2 linked regions of the Jeotgalibacillus aurantiacus genome follow. Each later gene encodes a partner of the first gene's protein in a complex. Links are inferred from orthologs where the notes say so. Each region holds a gene or a part of one and is shown on either strand. Other genes may lie near its edges. The genes, in order: ptsP and H7968_RS06205.

The links.
Region 2: the proteins of ptsP (region 1) and H7968_RS06205 are in contact, whole or in part, in an NMR structure (PDB 2MP0), measured with the Escherichia coli proteins. The link is inferred for Jeotgalibacillus aurantiacus from one-to-one orthologs.

The regions. Positions count from the first base shown.
Region 1 is NZ_JACNMS010000002.1:702,009-709,778, forward strand. The notes cover bases 4,825-7,770. They hold ptsP (phosphoenolpyruvate--protein phosphotransferase), read right to left. Parts: upstream 7,184-7,770; coding sequence 5,465-7,183; downstream 4,825-5,464. Other genes in these bases: H7968_RS08310 (GNAT family N-acetyltransferase), read left to right, coding at 4,825-5,329; H7968_RS08320 (phosphocarrier protein HPr), read right to left, coding at 7,186-7,449; H7968_RS08325 (hypothetical protein), read right to left, coding at 7,620-7,770. In the rest of the region: H7968_RS08290 (MFS transporter), read right to left, coding at 1-738; magnesium/cobalt transporter CorA, read right to left, coding at 1,343-2,347; H7968_RS08300 (aminotransferase A), read left to right, coding at 2,479-3,624; H7968_RS08305 (NAD(P)-dependent oxidoreductase), read right to left, coding at 3,710-4,582; more of H7968_RS08310, read left to right, coding at 4,673-4,824. UniProt on the Escherichia coli protein: General (non sugar-specific) component of the phosphoenolpyruvate-dependent sugar phosphotransferase system (sugar PTS).
Region 2 is NZ_JACNMS010000002.1:276,830-286,771, reverse strand. What follows is about bases 4,256-7,077. They hold H7968_RS06205 (PTS sugar transporter subunit IIA), read right to left. Parts: upstream 6,006-7,077; coding sequence 5,505-6,005; downstream 4,256-5,504. Other genes in these bases: msrA (peptide-methionine (S)-S-oxide reductase MsrA), read right to left, coding at 6,531-7,061; msrB (peptide-methionine (R)-S-oxide reductase MsrB), read right to left, coding at 6,100-6,525; H7968_RS06210 (YozE family protein), read right to left, coding at 5,202-5,426; deoD (purine-nucleoside phosphorylase), read right to left, coding at 4,391-5,095. Also shown: H7968_RS06240 (spore germination protein), read right to left, coding at 1-155; H7968_RS06235 (CAP domain-containing protein), read right to left, coding at 253-1,089; H7968_RS06230 (hypothetical protein), read right to left, coding at 1,389-1,646; H7968_RS06225 (CobW family GTP-binding protein), read right to left, coding at 1,633-2,562; H7968_RS06220 (lmo1851 family serine protease), read right to left, coding at 2,654-4,219; H7968_RS06190 (YpmS family protein), read right to left, coding at 7,079-7,654; H7968_RS06185 (SGNH/GDSL hydrolase family protein), read right to left, coding at 7,644-8,459; H7968_RS06180 (DegV family protein), read right to left, coding at 8,607-9,428; PAQR family membrane homeostasis protein TrhA, read left to right, coding at 9,666-9,942. UniProt on the Escherichia coli protein: The phosphoenolpyruvate-dependent sugar phosphotransferase system (sugar PTS), a major carbohydrate active transport system, catalyzes the phosphorylation of incoming sugar substrates concomitantly with their translocation across the cell membrane.

The sequences.
Region 1 (7,770 bases):
AAAATTTTTCATATCCTTAAAAGTCCGATAAATCGATTTATAACCCGAGAAAAATGAAGCTTTTTGAGCGATCGGTTTCTTCGGTGGATCCTTTAAGACAAAAAAGAGCGGTAAAGAAAATAACAGATACATCACAGCCGTTGGGATAAATGCCTGTTCAGGATTAGCTTCATTAACGAATAGATAAACAGATAAACCAACGATTGTCCCAAGATATCCGACCGCAACGCCAAATCCTGAGATAAGTGGTATTTCCTGTTTCGTTCCAAGATCGCCAAGCATCGTGTCATAAAAAACAAGACTGCTGTTAAAGAAAAACTTAGCTGCGACAAAAGCAATGACGACCAAAATCAAATTTGCCGGGAGATTAAACCATTCCCCGAAGACATTACTCTGTGCAAAAATCCCCATTAAAAAAGTAAACGCAATGGAAAACGAAGCCAGCCAGACGATATACTTCTTTTTCTGTCCCGTCCGGTCAATCCACACACCATATAACGGTGAAAAAATTACCAGGAGAAAACTGGCCAGTGCGTTGGCATACGATATAAATGTGCTCGCCACCTGTTCCATCTCCGCACTTCCGCCAATCTGTGCGTCAAGATAAAAAGGAAAAAAGACCGTATTAATGTTCGATGAAAAAATCGTATTGGCAAAGTCATATAAAGCCCACGATAAAATCGGCAATGTAAAAAACAATTTCATTCCACTTCTCGGTGGATGATGAACCTGCTGCATATAAAAACCCCCATTTCAAAAGTACAACCTTTCCTGTTACATTCCCTTTTCCCTATACTTATTCCTTCTTATGAATTGTTAATTTAACATTAATAAAAGGCCGCTCTGATAACAGAGACAGCCTAATTCAAAACCGTGCCTGGTCATTCCTTCGCTCCGCGGCCGCGCGGTGAGCCAGCTAGTACTCCGCACTACGCTGTCTCACCTGTCGCTTCTCTGCCGCAGGAGTCTTCGGAATGACCAGGCACTTTTATTGTGCTTAATCACAACTTCTTCAAATGAGTGTAAAAATTGATCATTTTAACTAATTTACATAGTTAAAGATCCCACCGAAACGGCATCTGCCTTTTTCAAACCGGGGCGTATTCCCCCTTCGCTTTCCACGGCCGGGCGGTGAACCCCTCGTGCTTCGCACAATGGTTTCACCTTTCCCTCCTCTGCCGTAGGAGTCTTCGGGGGAATACGCCCCTTTATCTCAAACAACTTTTGATTAATTTTGTGAACAAACCATACCGAGAGCATTCTGCAGAACCACAGCGTTAGAGAAGCACATATGGACGTTAGCGAAGGAATGCCCCGGCACGGCTTTCATATAAACAATATTTCAACGGCGATTAAAGATTCTTCTGCGTTTTTTCTTTTTGGATCTTGAGAATCTGAGCCAGCCGATTTTACGGAAGATGACAAACATGACGCCGGCAATCATCGTCATTACGCCCAGCAGAACAAAATAACCGTATTCAAATTCAAGCTCAGGAATATAAACAAAGTTCATGCCGTATAAACCGGCCAGAAAGGATAATGGCATAAAGATTGTCGTGATGACGGTCAATGTCATCATAATATTGTTCATTTTATCTGAGCTGACTGAAATATAGTTGTCTCTGATATCTGATGAAAATTCCCGGTATGATTCGAGCATCTCATTCAGCTTAATGACGTGATCATATACATCTGAAAAATATAATTGCTGTTCTTTCGTCAGTGCCGTCCTGTTGGCATTTAGCAGACGGTACAACAGATCTCTCGTCGGGACAAGCGACCGCCTCAGCTTTTGCATATCGTGCCGGATATCAAAAAGCCTGTCCATCAGATCGTGTGATGAATTCTCATCTGTCAATTCTTCAATCCTGTTCAATTCATCCTCGATTCCATACACATACGGAAAATAATCATCAACGGCCGCATCCATCATTTTATGAAGAATGGAAATCGGACTTTGTTCAGAGATAACTTCTTTTCCTTTCACCAGGTCTTCCCACATTTCATCAATAAACGGAATTTTTTCGTAATGCCAGGTTACGATCATGTTGCTATTAACGAATGTATCAATCTCCTGTGCTTCATATGTATGTTTGGGCAGATGATGAAAGGTCAGGAAAATATATTGATCATAATTATCAAACTTGGGACGCTGATATTCTTTTTCCATACAGTCTTCTAAGGCGAGCGGGTGAAAGGAAAAAGAGCGCTCAAGTTCTTTTCCTTCCCGGTCCGCCGGCTGATCAAAATCAACCCAGAACCAGTGCAGATCCTGTTTTTTTGCTTCTTTTATCGTTTTATACGTTTTTAATTCTCCGTTTTTTTCCAAACCTGCAATCCGGATCAAACTGCTCCCACCTTTCTCTATTAAGCATATTATTATTTAGCCTTAATCACCTGAGTTTAATCATGTGCCCGGAGATAAAAATACGTTACAATAGTAAAATATCAAAAAGAAGCAGTAAAGGTGTGAAAGTAATGAACGAAACAGTCAGTCAGCTTCAAATATCAGGAATCAGACAATTTTTCAACCGGATCCAGCATATTGAGAATATGATTTCTCTTACGATTGGACAGCCTGATTTCCATACACCCACCCACATTAAAGAAGCAGCTGCAAAAGCCATCATGGAAAATCAGACGACATATACGCATAATGCCGGAATACTTGAGCTTCGCAAGGCAGTTTCAGCGTTTATGAAAAAGAAATATGAACTTGATTATCAGGCTGAGGATGAGATTATTATCACGAATGGTGCATCACAGGCGATTGATACTGCACTCAGAACCATTTTAAGCCCGGGACAGGATGTCATTCTTCCAGGACCGGTTTATCCGGGGTATGTTCCTGTGATTAAACAGTGCGGTGCCCGTCCTGTGTTTGCGGATACGACAAAAACGGGCTTTAAAATGACTGCTGACCTGATCAGGGAAACATTAACCGATCAGACAACATGCATCGTTCTGCCATACCCGTCAAATCCGACAGGTGTAAGTTTGACAGAGGACGAGATCACTGAAATTGCACATCTTGCAAAGGAGAAGGATCTGTACATTATTGCAGATGAAATATACAGTGAACTCGTTTATGACAGGCCGCATTTTTCGATCGGCAGACTGTATAAAGAGAAAACCATTGTAATTAACGGACTGTCAAAATCACATGCGATGACAGGCTGGCGTATTGGTGTGCTTATGGCTCCATCCGGGATTGCAGAACAGTGTCTGAAAGTTCACCAGTACACAGTTTCCTGTGTCTCGTCCATTTCACAGCACGCAGCTGTTGCGGCCTTTACGGACGGCATAGATGACGCAATTCCGATGAGAAATGAATATAAACTGAGGCGTGATTTCACTGCAGTTCATCTAGCTAAACTCGGGTTTACAACGGTTCATCCCGATGGTGCCTTTTACTTTTTAGCGGGTATTCCGGACGATATTTCATTGTCCTCATTTGACTTCGCCGTTGAGCTTGCAGAGCAGGCAGGTGTCGGTGTGGTTCCCGGAACTGCATTTGCCCCTTTTGGGGAAGGATATGTAAGAATTTCATACGCTTGTTCTATGGACCAGCTTCAAGAGGCTTTTATTAGAATAGAACAGTATCTCGATAAAAAGCGCCGATAAATGTATAAACAGTGCCGGGCCATTCCTCAACTTCGGAATGGCCCGGCACTGTTTTGTTCAGGCAGAACGCAATTAATACGATCTATTACAACTGCTTCTCATAGTGTTTATACAACGCCTGGGTTCCTTTAAGTTCGAACCCGGCATTTGCTGTTTCTTCATAAGATTGCAGCGCAAGCTTCAGGCCGGGCAAATCAATTCCCAACGTATTTGCTTCCTGCAACGCAATTCGAAGATCCTTAATAAAATGATGGATATAAAACCCCGGTTCATAGTCACCATTCAGAATTCTCGGCGCAAGATGGCTCAGGCTCCAGCTACCTGCTGCTCCCTGCGAAATACTCGCCAGAACCTTCTCTGGATCAAGACCGGCTTTAATGGCGTAAACGATTGCTTCACAAACGCCTGTCATCGTGGAACCGATCACAATCTGATTACTCATCTTCGCATGCTGACCACTGCCCGAGGATCCGTGAAAAACAATATTGGTCCCGAACAGTTCAAACAGAGGCTTTAATGTTTCAAATGATGATTCTTCCCCGCCGACCATGATGGACAATGTACCATTTTTAGCTCCAAGGTCACCTCCGGATACAGGGGCATCAAGCATCGCGATTCCTCTCTCTTTCCCTTCTTTATATAATCTTTTCGCTAAAGCAGGTGTGGATGTAGTTAAATCAGCACAAATCGTCCCTTCCCCTGCCCGATTAAAAATACCCGTTTCACCTAAGTACACTTCTTCTACATCCTGCGGATAACCGACCATGGTGAACACAACAGCGCATTCACCTGCCAGACTTCCAACAGATTCGTGCCAGATTGCACCAGCATCCACAAGTGGATCAGCCTTTGACTTTGTTCTCGTATAAATATGTACTTCATGATTTTTCAACAGGTGCCTTACAATAGAGGCACCCATGACACCTGTACCGATAAAACCGACTTTTAATGATTGCATTTTCATCACTCCCACTCCCTATTTTCTTATCAAGTTCTGAAAATTGCAAACGTTATAGCTGATTGATAGGATGGGATGGAGGTGAGAATGATGAAGAAAACGTTTTTTGTATTCAATGATTCAAGAAGAATGGACATCCACATTAGAAACTACAAAGAAGAGGATTTTGAAAGCCTTATTCATATTCAGCGGAAAGCTTTTCCTCCTCCATTCCCACAGGAACTTTTATGGAACCGGGATCAGCTGACTGAACATATTACCCGGTTTCCCGAGGGCGCATTATGTATTGAAGCAGATGGAAAAATTGCCGGGTCTATTACAGCTTTAAGAACAAACCGTACTGATCAGGATCATACATGGGATGAAATCACATCTGAAGGGTACATAACCAATCATGAGCCGGACGGTGATACGATTTATATTGTGGATATTTGTGTAGATCCAGCCTTCAGGGGACTAGGGCTCGGAAAAGAATTAATGCGTGCTATGTACGAAACGGTTGTTTATTTAGGGGTAAAACAGCTTGCTGGCGGAAGCAGAATGCCGGGATATATCGATTATCAGCCAGGGATGTCACCTGAGGAGTATTTTGAAAAAGTTAAAAGCGGAGAGATTTCTGATCCAGTTGTGACATTTTTAATGAAGTCCGGCCGGGTACCGGAGCGATTGCTGCCAGGTTACCTCGAGGATGAAGAATCTGCTGATCATGCCGTTTTAATGGTTTGGAAAAACCCATTCTTAAATTAATGGCATAAAAAAAGAACCGGATTATGGGGGGAATCCGGTTCACAAAAGGGAAATCAGAATGAAAAAGTATGCTTGTACTACTAATATACTTCCCCCATCTTCAAACATTTATTCCTTTAATAAGTTACATTTGCGTTACATATTTATTTCTTTTTTTACAGCTTCAATGACTTCCTCATTCGTTGAGAGGTTAAGCACTTTTTCAGCCAGCTCTTTCATTTTTTCCTGAGAAAGACCACTGATTTGTGAACGCGCAGGCAGGATTGATGTTGCGCTCATTGAGAATTCATCGAGTCCAAGCCCAAGAAGAATCGGAATCGCGATTTCATCTCCAGCCATCTCTCCACACATACCAGTCCATTTACCTTCCTTGTGAGAAGCATCGATCACCATCTTGATCAGACGGAGAATCGCCGGATTGTATGGCTGATATAAGTAAGAAATCTGTTCATTCATCCGGTCAGCTGCCATCGTGTACTGAATCAAATCGTTCGTACCGATACTGAAGAAATCCACTTCTTTTGCAAACTGGTCAGCCAGTACTGCAGTAGATGGAATTTCAACCATGATGCCGATTTCAATAGAATCTGAAACCTCTGTTCCTTCCGCAATCAGTTCTTCCTTCACCTTTAATAGTAAAGACTTCGCTTCACGGAATTCGCTCAGGTTTGAGATCATCGGGAACATTACTTTCAGATTCCCGTAAGTACTTGCACGAAGAAGTGCACGGAGCTGAACGCGGAAAAGATCCGTTTTGTCCAGACACATTCGGATGGCACGGTATCCAAGGAATGGATTCATTTCTTCCGGAAGGTCAAGATACGGAAGTTCCTTATCTCCACCAATATCCAGTGTTCTGACAACAACAGGTTTTCCTTTCATGCCTTCAAGAACGGCTTTATAGGATTCAAACTGCTCATCTTCTGACGGCAGATCGTTACGTCCCATATAAAGGAATTCAGTCCGGTAAAGTCCAATGGCTTCACCACCGTTATTGATAACGCCTTCAAGATCGGCAGGTGTACCAATATTGGCTGCCAGTTCTACATGTTTACCATCAGCAGATACAGACGGCTCATTCACAAGCTTAGCCCATTCCGCTTTCTGATCAGCAAACTTTGCTGCTTCTTCTTTATAACGGCTGATAATGTCATCAGAAGGGTTGATATGAACTTCGCCATTCAATCCGTCAACAATAACAAAGTCACCGTTTTCAATTTCTTTTGTTGCTTCTTTTGTTCCCACGACCGCAGGAATCTCCATTGAACGTGCCATAATCGCTGAATGCGAAGTACGGCCTCCAATGTTTGTTGTGAATCCTTTAACAAATTCACGGTTCAGCTGAGCAGTATCTGATGGCGTTAAGTCATCCGCAATCACAATTACTTCCTCGGAAATCATGCTTGGATTTAACACTTTTACGCCAAGCAGATGTGACAGAACACGCTTCGTTACATCACGAATATCCGCTGCACGTTCTCTCATATAATCATTGTCCATCTGCTCAAACATCATGACGAACATATCAGCCGTTTCTTTCAATGCTGCTTCAGCATTAACACTTTCCTGACTGATTTTGTCCTCAATTGGTGAAATGAGTTCAGGATCACTCAGTACAAGAAGATGAGCTTCAAAAATAGCTGCTTTATCTTCACCAAGTTCTGTTTTGGCACGATCACGAATCACCGCCAATTCACCTTTTGATGTTTCAAGAGCCTCCTGAAAACGCTGTACTTCCTGAGCTGGGTCGTCTACTTTAGTCTGCTCAAATGACAAATCCGGTTCTACCAGGCGATATGCTTTTGCAATCGCAATGCCACTTGAAGCTGCAATACCTTTTAATACAGAAGACATGCTTATGCCAGACCTTCTTTTTTAAGTGTTTCTTCAAGGCTTGCCAGCGCTTCCTCTTCATCGCTTCCATCTGCATAGATCACGATCTCAGCTCCCTGTCCGACTCCAAGAGACATAACACCCATGATTGATTTCAGGTTTACTTTTTTACCTTTGTACTCAAGCTGAATATCAGAATCAAACTTGCTTGCTGTTTGAACAAGAATCGTTGCCGGGCGTGCGTGAATACCCGTTTCTGCTGTTACTGTAAATTGTTTTTGTGCCATTTAAATCTTCTCCTTTTCTGTAACTTGTATTTACAACATCACCATACTAAATTATCGGATTGTCGCATCCGCGTCAATACAAACAATTTAAGTGATGATTCTGTATGTTTCTAAGAAATAAGAATAGCATGTCAACACCGTTAGTACAACGATTTTGCCGTCCACACTATCTAACCATCTCTGCGGCTGCTCAACTCTTTATCAGCTTCTTTTAAAACCGTCTTAAAATACTCAGCTTCATCATTCGTCACATCCATAGCGCCATAACGGACTCGTTCATAGATGTATGCACAGTCATTCAGCCGGGGTATCTCCAGTCTC
Region 2 (9,942 bases), 430 kb from region 1 along the record:
ATAACGGATTCTTTATCTGCAAACTGCACCTTTACTGTGACGAGATCCTGTGTATTTCCCATATGAAAGGACAGTTGTTCAATCAGCTCGTCCAGCGACTGACATTCACGAATGTACTGCATTTTTCTAAACGATTTACCGGATTTTTCGTTCATATGACCACTTCCTTACCTTCAGTATGGGAAAAGATACCGTGGTTTATTCATTTCCGGATATAACAGAAAAAGCCCCCATAAGGAGGCTTTTTGCATATTATTTTCCAATAAACATTTGTGTCCAGTAGTTGCCGTTCTCAGCGTGCCCTACACCAATATGCGTATAAGAAGAACTAAGAATGTTCTGTCTGTGGCCAGGACTGTTCATCCATGCCTTCACGACTTCTTCAGGTGTTCTTTGACCCATGGCAATGTTTTCACCCGCACTGCGATACTCAACCCCGAATTGCTTCATCATATCAAATGGGGAACCATAAGTCGGGCTTGTGTGGGAAAAGTAATTATTTCTTTGCATATCCAAAGACTTTTCTTTTGCTGTTTTTGCCAGTGTTGCATCGATTGATAATGGCGCAAGACCTGCTTTTTCGCGCTCCTGGTTTGTCAGATTAACAACCTGCTGCTCAAAGGATGAGATGGCAGGCTCTGACTGTTGCGTTTTCTGCTCTTCTACTTCTCGCTGTTCAGGCTGCTGAACTGCTGGTGCTTCATTTTGAGCCGGAACCGGTTCAGGCTGCTGAACTTCCGGTGCTTCATTTTGAGCTGGAGACTGTTCAGTTTCCGCTACAGCTGGCTCTTGAGCAGGCTGCTCAACTACTGGAGCCGGAGCTGCTACAGGTTCTTCAACAGGAGCCTCTGTTTTCTCAGCAGGTACAGGCTTTTCGTGGAAAGCTTTTTTATTTTGGAGATACATAGATTTATGATTTTGCAAAAGAAGATTAATTTTCTCCTGTAATTCATTAATATTTAATGAGTTAACCTCCATGTAATAAATATAAGGCTTCTGCTGGTCTTTGCTGTGGGCATCTGCTGACTGTCCGGTAAAAGATAACATAAGCGCTGAGACGGTAGTGGCAACAATTAAATTCTTTAACATTGTATTTCCTCCCTTAACATTGTGTCTGTTGACACTCTTATCCTACCATCGGATTTTCTGTCATATTTAAGGAAGGATTATACAAACAAAAAAGGTGCTAAAAATAGGAACATCATTTCCTGATTTTAGCACCTGAATAGTCCGAAATGCTTTAAAATCATGGATCAGGATCGTTATGGATGGAGTGACAATTTTTCCTCATTAACCGAACATCTGATCAACATGGTATCAATTACCGTAATTTAAGGATTGACAAAGTTTCAGATTTTAATAATTTTTACAATTATGACTGCTGTATTTCAATTATTAAAGAAAGTTTGACGATATAAAGCTGATAAAAAGAGTACGAGCTTTCGCTGATCGTCTTTTGGTAGTGTAGAACCTGTAACTCTTTCAATACTGATGATGAATTTTTCGTCAGGAGTTTTTCTTAATCTTGGATGTGTATTCTGATCGAGCCATTCCTGTTGAATCGAATCAATCATTTCCTCTAAAGAACGCCATTCTCTGTTTTGCCAAAGGCTGCCGTATAAAGTCAGCATTTCATCCTGATTCATGTTTCTGCTCCAATTCCAACAGCGAATCAGCCACGAGCTTCTTATCCAGACCGCTCCCGATAACCACGAGATTCGTCGGCATGTTCATATCCTGTAAGAAATAAAGTGGCATGCCGTATGAGTACTGAAATAAGACAGGGTACTTTTCATCCTCAAATGGCACAAAACCTTTTATACGGTAAATATGATCGGGCTGGGCCTTCAGCCATTCTTCAAAGGCATGTCTATTAATTCGGTGGTTAAACGTATAAACTACTGTATTTAAATTCAGATCCTTATCAGCACGAACGGATACTGACTCCTTTCTGTTATAGCCGAGTGAGTGAAGCACTGATGGATTCACGCTTGAATAGGTGGTCATGATGATTTGTGCATCAGGATTAATTTCCTGAAGCTCCCCGACAATTGAAGCAGCCTGCATGTCATTAATAAGATCTGTTTTATTTAACAGGATCACACCTGCATGGCGAACCTGTTCCCGCATCAGCTGCAGAACCTGAACAGGAAATGCGCTTCTGTTGCTCCACTGATGTACATCGACGATTGTCACGATCCCTTTAAAATCAAAATGGTGGGCGAATAATGGAGACATTACTGAATCAACGACCTCTACAGGATGAGCAGCACCGGTTGTTTCAATAATCAGGCTGTCAAATTCTTCTTTTATCAATAGTGACTGAAGCTGACTCTCAAGCTTCTCCTGAATCGTACAGCAAATGCAGCCATCAAGCAGTTCAGCAAGTGGAATGCCCTCATCAACTTCGGAAGAATCAATCGATACACTCCCCGCTTCGTTCATTAGGACGGCCGGTTTTCGGGATTGATCTTTTTCGAATTTGATCAGCTGTTTAAGTAGTGTCGTTTTACCGCTTCCGAGAAATCCGGACAATATGTAGACAGGTTTTTTTGTTGTCATTGCTTTCACCTCTGTTTTTAAATCTTTTTCATTAAAAAAGAAAGGTCTGGCAGCCGCTTATTCAGCTTCAACCAGACCTTTTCTCAGCAAATCAAGCTGCTGAATCCTCTTCTGAATTCTCTTCTTCCGCTGGAGCATTACCAGCTTCCTGAATTAAATACTCAACAGCTGCATTTTGCTGTGGATCATCATTTTGCAATTGTTCTCTCAGGCTCAGCATAATAGCTGATGCCGTTTCAGGTGTCACAGTGCCTGTTGCTTCGAGCTCATTTTCAGACTGAAAAGATTCAACTGCAGAGACAGTGTTTTCATCAAATAAACCATCTGCTTCCCCTGTCTCATAGCCAAGGGCTGCAAGCATCTGTTCAAGTGTCTGGATTTCGTCTGAAACCATCGACTCTTTCAGCTCAACATCAATATTTAGGAATGGCAATGTCGCATACGCTGGAAGATCCACCTCAGTCGTTGGACTGATTCCTTCTTCGTGTACCCAATTATCTTCAGGTGTCAGCCAGCGCGCTGTTGTAATCTTAATATTTGAGGAATCACTGAAATCTTCAGCAGTCTGAACCGTTCCTTTACCGAAAGTCGTTTTACCGAACAACGGAATATCTGCCGTTTCATTTACTGCTGCAGCTACGATTTCCGAAGCACTGGCGCTTCCTTCATCGATCAGAACGGCCGTTGGGACATTGACCTTGTCACCTTCCTGAGCTGAAATAACCTGTTTCTCACCATTTTTCTCTTCAATCTGAACGATGGTTTCACCTTCAGGAACAAAGAGATTGGCAATTGAGATCGCCTGTGGAAGCAGCCCACCCGGATTTTGACGCAAATCCAGTACAAGACCTTCCATACCCTGTGATTCCAGGTCAGCAAGCGCTTCTGTCAGCTCATCAAAAGTAGTCTCGGAAAAGCTCGTTAATTGTACCGTGGCTATCTTATTATCATCCATCTCATAATAAACTGTATCAAGTGGAATATCATCACGGGTAATCGTCACTTCGATTGGTTCATCAGATCCCTGACGCTGAATGGTAAGCGTGACCTCTGTACCTTTTTCACCACGGATAAGCATGACAGCATCTGTTGCGCTCATTCCCCTGATACTTTCACCATCTACACTCAGAATCTGATCATTAGGCAATATGCCGGCTTTTTCTGCAGGGGATCCTTTTATAGGTGATACAACGGTAATCAAACCATTAATCGATTGTATTTCTGCCCCGATTCCCTGAAAACTTGAGGTAATATTCTCATTAAATTGAGCAGCCTCTTCCTCATTCATGTAATCAGAATATGGATCGCCAAGCGCATCAATCATGCCATTAACGGCTCCATTGATTAATTCTTCATTATCGATTTCAAGAATATAATCTTCCTGAATTTTGTCATAAACACTATACAGCTTGTTGAATTCTGTTCTTTCAGGAACCCCAACCGTAACCGCTTTTTCCTCACCAAATGAAAGAGCGAAAATGGAAACGCCGGCGGTTAAGATGACGGTAAAAAACAGAATCATCACCAAATGAAATTTCTTAATCGTAACAAACCTGGAGACCGTTTCTTTTGTCTCCTCGACTTCCTGCTCAGGTCCATTGTTGTCCTGAACATTTGGATCCTTATCCATCTTTTCACCACTTTCCTTTTCGGGCACTATCCTGTCTCCTAAATGAAGATAATCTATTACATCTTAACAGCTTTAACCTCAGGATGAAAGACAAAACAGAGAGATCGTATGACTCTTTTAGCACACTTTAATCTTTGTCACTTTCATGACTCCATTATAAAAGGACTGACTTTAAAGTAAGCCAGTCCTTCCAGTTAATTACTCTGCAATTGCTGCATCAAGCGCAACAACGATCATGTCATTGAATGTAACCTGACGTTCTTCTGATGAAGTAGCTTCCCCAGTAAGAATGTGATCACTTACAGTAAGAACAGAAAGGGCGTTTCGGCCGTACTTAGCTGCCAGTGTATAAAGTGCTGACGTTTCCATTTCAACAGCTAAAATTCCGTGTTGAGCCCATAGCTCATGCTCTGCATTATCATCATAAAAAATGTCGGCAGTAAACACGTTACCAACCTGAAGCTTCAAGCCTTTTTCAACACCAGCCTCATAGGCATTCTTAAGGAGGTTAAAGTTTGCTGTTGGAGCAAAATCCACCCCTTTGAATGTACGCTGATTCATGTTGTTATCTGTGGAAGCCGTCATGGCAAGAATAACGTCACGTACTTTTACGTCCTTCTGGATTGCTCCGCATGTTCCTACACGAATAAGGTTTTTAACTCCATATTCCTGCATAAGCTCAGTCGCATAAATAGAAATAGATGGTACACCCATTCCTGTTCCCTGAACGGAAATTTTCTTTCCTTTATATGTTCCAGTGTATCCAAACATGTTACGAACTTCATTGTAGCATGTTACATCCTCTAGAAAAGTTTCAGCAATATACTTTGCACGCAACGGATCTCCTGGAAGCAGAACCGTTTCAGCGATATCTCCTTTTTTAGCACCAATATGTATACTCAAAGTAATTCCTCCTTTATCGTTTAAGCCTTATTATTGTAGCTTTTTTTATTTCATATTTCAACTTTAATTATAAACTCATTCGGAGTTGCTACTAAGTTTAATACTACTAATTCTTATTGTTGGTTGTATACTCTTCCCAAACTTCATCAAAGGTGGATGCAAGTGATGAATAAAGGTCCGTCGTTTCTATATATTGACTCACATCGTTATAGCTTTTAAGATTTTTCGGAAAATCCAGATCATCGTATATTCTGTTTGCCAGCAGCTCTTTATTGTTCCTTGGCTTTGGTTCCCTGTATTTCATGACAAAGTGGTAAAAGGACTTACTCATTAATGATCTCCCCCTTTTTCGGATGGTAAAAAAAGCTGTTTCAGGAAAAATCTCTCCTGAAACAGCTCTGTGATCTGATTATTTTGCTGTGATTTCCATCACTGCATCTGTACCTGCTGTTACCTGATCAGCCGCTTTTTTCTCAATGCTTTCCAAATCGTCACCGTTCGTTACGATTACCGGTGTAATAATGCTTTTCGCTTTTTCTTTTACCAGCGCGAGATCGAATGTTACAAGAGGATCTCCCACACTGACTTTTGATCCTTCTGATACGTGAGCTTCAAAACCTTCACCATTCATCGATACCGTTTCCAGACCGATGTGAACAAGTATTTCAGCCCCATTTTTTGCTTTTAATCCGATCGCGTGTTTTGTTGGGAAAACCTGAACGACTTCACCATCAATCGGAGATACAACTTTTCCATCAGAAGGTTCAACTGCGATTCCGTCTCCCATCATCTTTTGGGAGAACACAGGATCCGGTACTTCGTCAAGTGTCAAAAGCTTCCCTGTAAGTGGTGAATGTACTGTAATATTCTTTGGTGCTTCTTCTTTTTTTCCAAATAATTTTTTCAACATGATATCACGCTCCTGATTACTGTATAGACTAATCTTATCCTGAATAAACATCAGCAAATCGAAGTTTATCAAATTGTTCATTCATTCACAAGGATTATCTATCAAATAATACTTTATATCTCGCGTATCCCTCTTCATCAAGTTTCTCATATGGAATGAATCTCATTGCTGCCGAATTAATACAGTATCTTAATCCGGTCGGTCCAGGGCCATCATTGAAAACGTGGCCGAGGTGTGAATCTGCCTCCTGTGACCTGACTTCTGTACGGACCATAAAATGACTGCGGTCCGTCTTTTCAATGATTTCTTCTTCATCAATCGGCTTTGTAAAGCTTGGCCAACCGCATCCTGCATCATACTTATCAGTGGAACTGAATAGCGGTTTCCCTGAAACGATATCAACGTATATTCCGTCCGAGAATTCATCCCAGTATTCATTTCGAAATGGTGGTTCAGTTCCATTATTCTGCGTCACTTCACGCTGCATTGGTGTCAGCTTCGTTTTATCAAAACGTTCCATATCATTCACTCCTTGTTGGAATACTGCTCAATCCATCTTTTTCTTCCAGACCCTCTGAAGTAAGCATTGTAACGGACCGGATGTTTCTTATAATAATCCTGATGTTCCTGTTCAGCAGGATAAAATGTCGATGCCTGAAAAATATCCGTTACAATCGGCGCTCTAAACTTATTGCTCTCCTCAAGCTTTTTCCTTGATTCCAGTGCCGTTTTTTTCTGTTCTTCATTGTGATAATAAATGGCTGTTTTATACGATTCTCCACGGTCAAAAAACTGTCCGCCCGCGTCTGTTGGATCAATTTGAGTCCAAAACAGCTCAACAAGTTTTTCATAGGGATAAATATCTGGATCAAATTCAATTTGCACCGCTTCCCTGTGACCGGTAGTCTCACTGCATACTTCCTTGTAGGTCGGGTTTTCTGTATGTCCGCCTGTATAACCTGAGACGATACTCAGAATACCGGGCTGCTCATCAAAAGGCTTTACCATACACCAGAAGCATCCTCCTGCAAATGTTGCTTTTTCAACTCGTGACATTGTTCATCACTCCTTCATTATCTGGGTACATAAATGGAGAAAGAAATATCGTTCTCTTCAAGGTCAAAACGGTTTGTTTTAACATTCAGCCCCTGCGCTACATCGATTTCTGTCACCTGCACGATGATCTGTTGTTCATTCGGCTGCATCACGACCCACTCAGGAAACTCATAGGAATCCTGAATGAATTTCAGCACATTCGCTACCGGCAGATCAATTGCACCTAATGACAGGCTTTCCTGCGTTAAAAGAAGATTTCCATTTTCCAGTGCATTTGCTTCAAAGGTCATACGGAAATCAATATTCGTATTAAAGATGGGTATGGCCCCATTTAACGTAACGTTATCTTCAAAAACGACTGAATAATCAATCGCGCCGCCAAGTTCTTCTTCAATAAACCGGTTTGCAACAATCGTCAGGTCCTCCTTGGTGGTTGTCACCTGAAATTCAGCCTGTGATTCCGGAGGTACCGTTTCATTTGCCAGCACAGGTTCGTCGGCTACCGGTCTGTACAGGAGAAACAAAATGGAGCCCACTGTCAGGATACAAAGCATCAGCAACCCGATAAATAACCATTTCCATTTATTCTTCACTCGTCTCAACTCCTTCGTCCGCGCCGTTCTCATACACATTCAGTACTCCTGCTTCTATTCGCTCAGCGATCAGTGAATATCCCTGATCGTTCGGATGGAAATAATCTGAATGTAAAAGATTATTATCATTCTGCCTGAATAAATCAGCGACCTCGACATAGGATGTGTTTTCCCAGTCAGACGCAATCGTTTCAGCTGACTGATTCCACGCTTCCACAATCAGCCTCATTTCTTCAATATCGGCAGAAAAAATATAAAAAGGATTATAAATGCCCATTAAAACGATTGAGATATCCGGATTCAGTTCCCTTATTTCACTGAACAGCTGTGTTAAATTTTCTTCATATATTAATCTTGCTCCTTCAAAATCCTCATACGTCATGGAAGGAAAGGTCGAGCGGATCACTTTCATTACATCGTTTCCGCCAATTGTAATTACCGCGATATCTGATTCAGAAATCGATGAGCGTATCTCCTGTTCCCCCTTTACCCTCTTTAAGAGCTGATCAGAGCGGTTACCTCTTTTTCCGAAATTGTCTATTGATACCTCGCCTATTTCACTTCGCTCCTGAAGTTTTTGTTCCAATAATGGAACATATCCTCCTGCACCTGAACTGTCTCCGACTCCCTGAGTGAGGGAATCACCCAATGATACGAGCGATAACGGATCCGGGTAAAAATTTTCGTCCGGGAACTGCTTTTCAAAAACAACGGTTTCCCGGTCTGTCTGAATACTTTCCGGGTGGGAACATGCAGCTAAAAGCATCACAACACATATTCCTGAAACGGCTGATAAACGCTTCATATTTCCACCTTCTTTCAACTGCTATTGTTAGTATATCACCGCAATTACATAATAAAACATTATCAGGCTCAGCGAATATTTCAACTCATATCAAAAAACACCGGCTGACCGTTCTCAAAATGAGAATAACGGGCCGGTGCTTTATCATTATTCAGCGTAGTACATAAAACCGATTGCACCCGCACCTGTGTGAGTGGAGATAACAGGAGTGGTTTCGTCGATCCGCACGGTTGCCGGAAGCTTCTCATCAAGCATTTTGGCAAGCTTCAGTCCATCTGCGTGAACGATGTCTACTGCTTTGATTGATTTATCCGTTGTATCATTTTCAAATTGACCCGATAAATACTTCACAACCTGATTATGGCTTCTTGCTTTAGATACAGGTGTATATTCTCCTCCTGCTAAAGAAGCAATCGGTTTAATATTTAGCAGGGAACCAATCATGGCACGGCCCTTACCGATTCTCCCGCCCTTTACGAGATTTTCAAGTGTATCCACTACGACAAACAGGTGAGAATGATCCTTTACATGCTGGACACGTTTCAGGATTTCATCTTTTCCAACCCCATTTTGAGCCATTTTAGCTGCTTCAATAACCTGATAAGCAAGTGCTCTTGAAATAAAACCTGAATCAATTACGGTTACATCAGCATCAGTCAGCTCGGATGCACTTTCAGCTGACCGGACAGTCCCACTCATTTTCCCTGTCATATGAATGGAAATAATGTCGGAACCATCTGCGCTCAATTCATCATATACTTCCTTAAAGGCTCCTGCAGAAGGTTGAGAACTTTTTGGAAGATCTTTTGCTGCTGCCATCTTCTTCATAAATTCCGAAGGAGAAAGGTCAATACGGTCAAGGTATGATTCGCCGTCAATTGTCAGCGTTAATGGTACAACCGTGATTCCATACTGCTCAATTTCCTGTACAGATAAATCTGCCGTTGAATCAGTTACGATCTTAATCATTTAGAAAACCCCTTATCATCCTTATTTATCTTGCTCTCATTATACTAATGATAGTAGGCGATGCCCATTGAAAACCCGGGGAAATTAAAATTAATGACAAGTGTCATATAAAGGCTTGATACCTTGGTATGAAAGCGATATCAGTTATTGAATCTGACTTTTCTTAAAATTAATGTTTGCTCAATATAATATTTACCAGTAAAATGTACATTAAATGAAGGATTTTGAGGTGAATGAATGGATACATTTGATTATAAAGATACCCGCGAGGAATTTTGGAATGCACTTACGCACGGCATTGGTTTTTTACTGAGTATTCCCGCACTCGTCATGCTGATCCTGGCTGCAGTTGAACGCGGAACAGCCTGGCATGTTGTCAGTTTTACTATTTTCGGTACAACAATGATGATTCTCTACCTATGTTCAACCCTGCTTCACAGTGTAAGAAAGATGCAATTAAAAAAGCTTTTTGCGATTATGGACCACTCAGCGATTTACCTTTTGATCGCCGGAA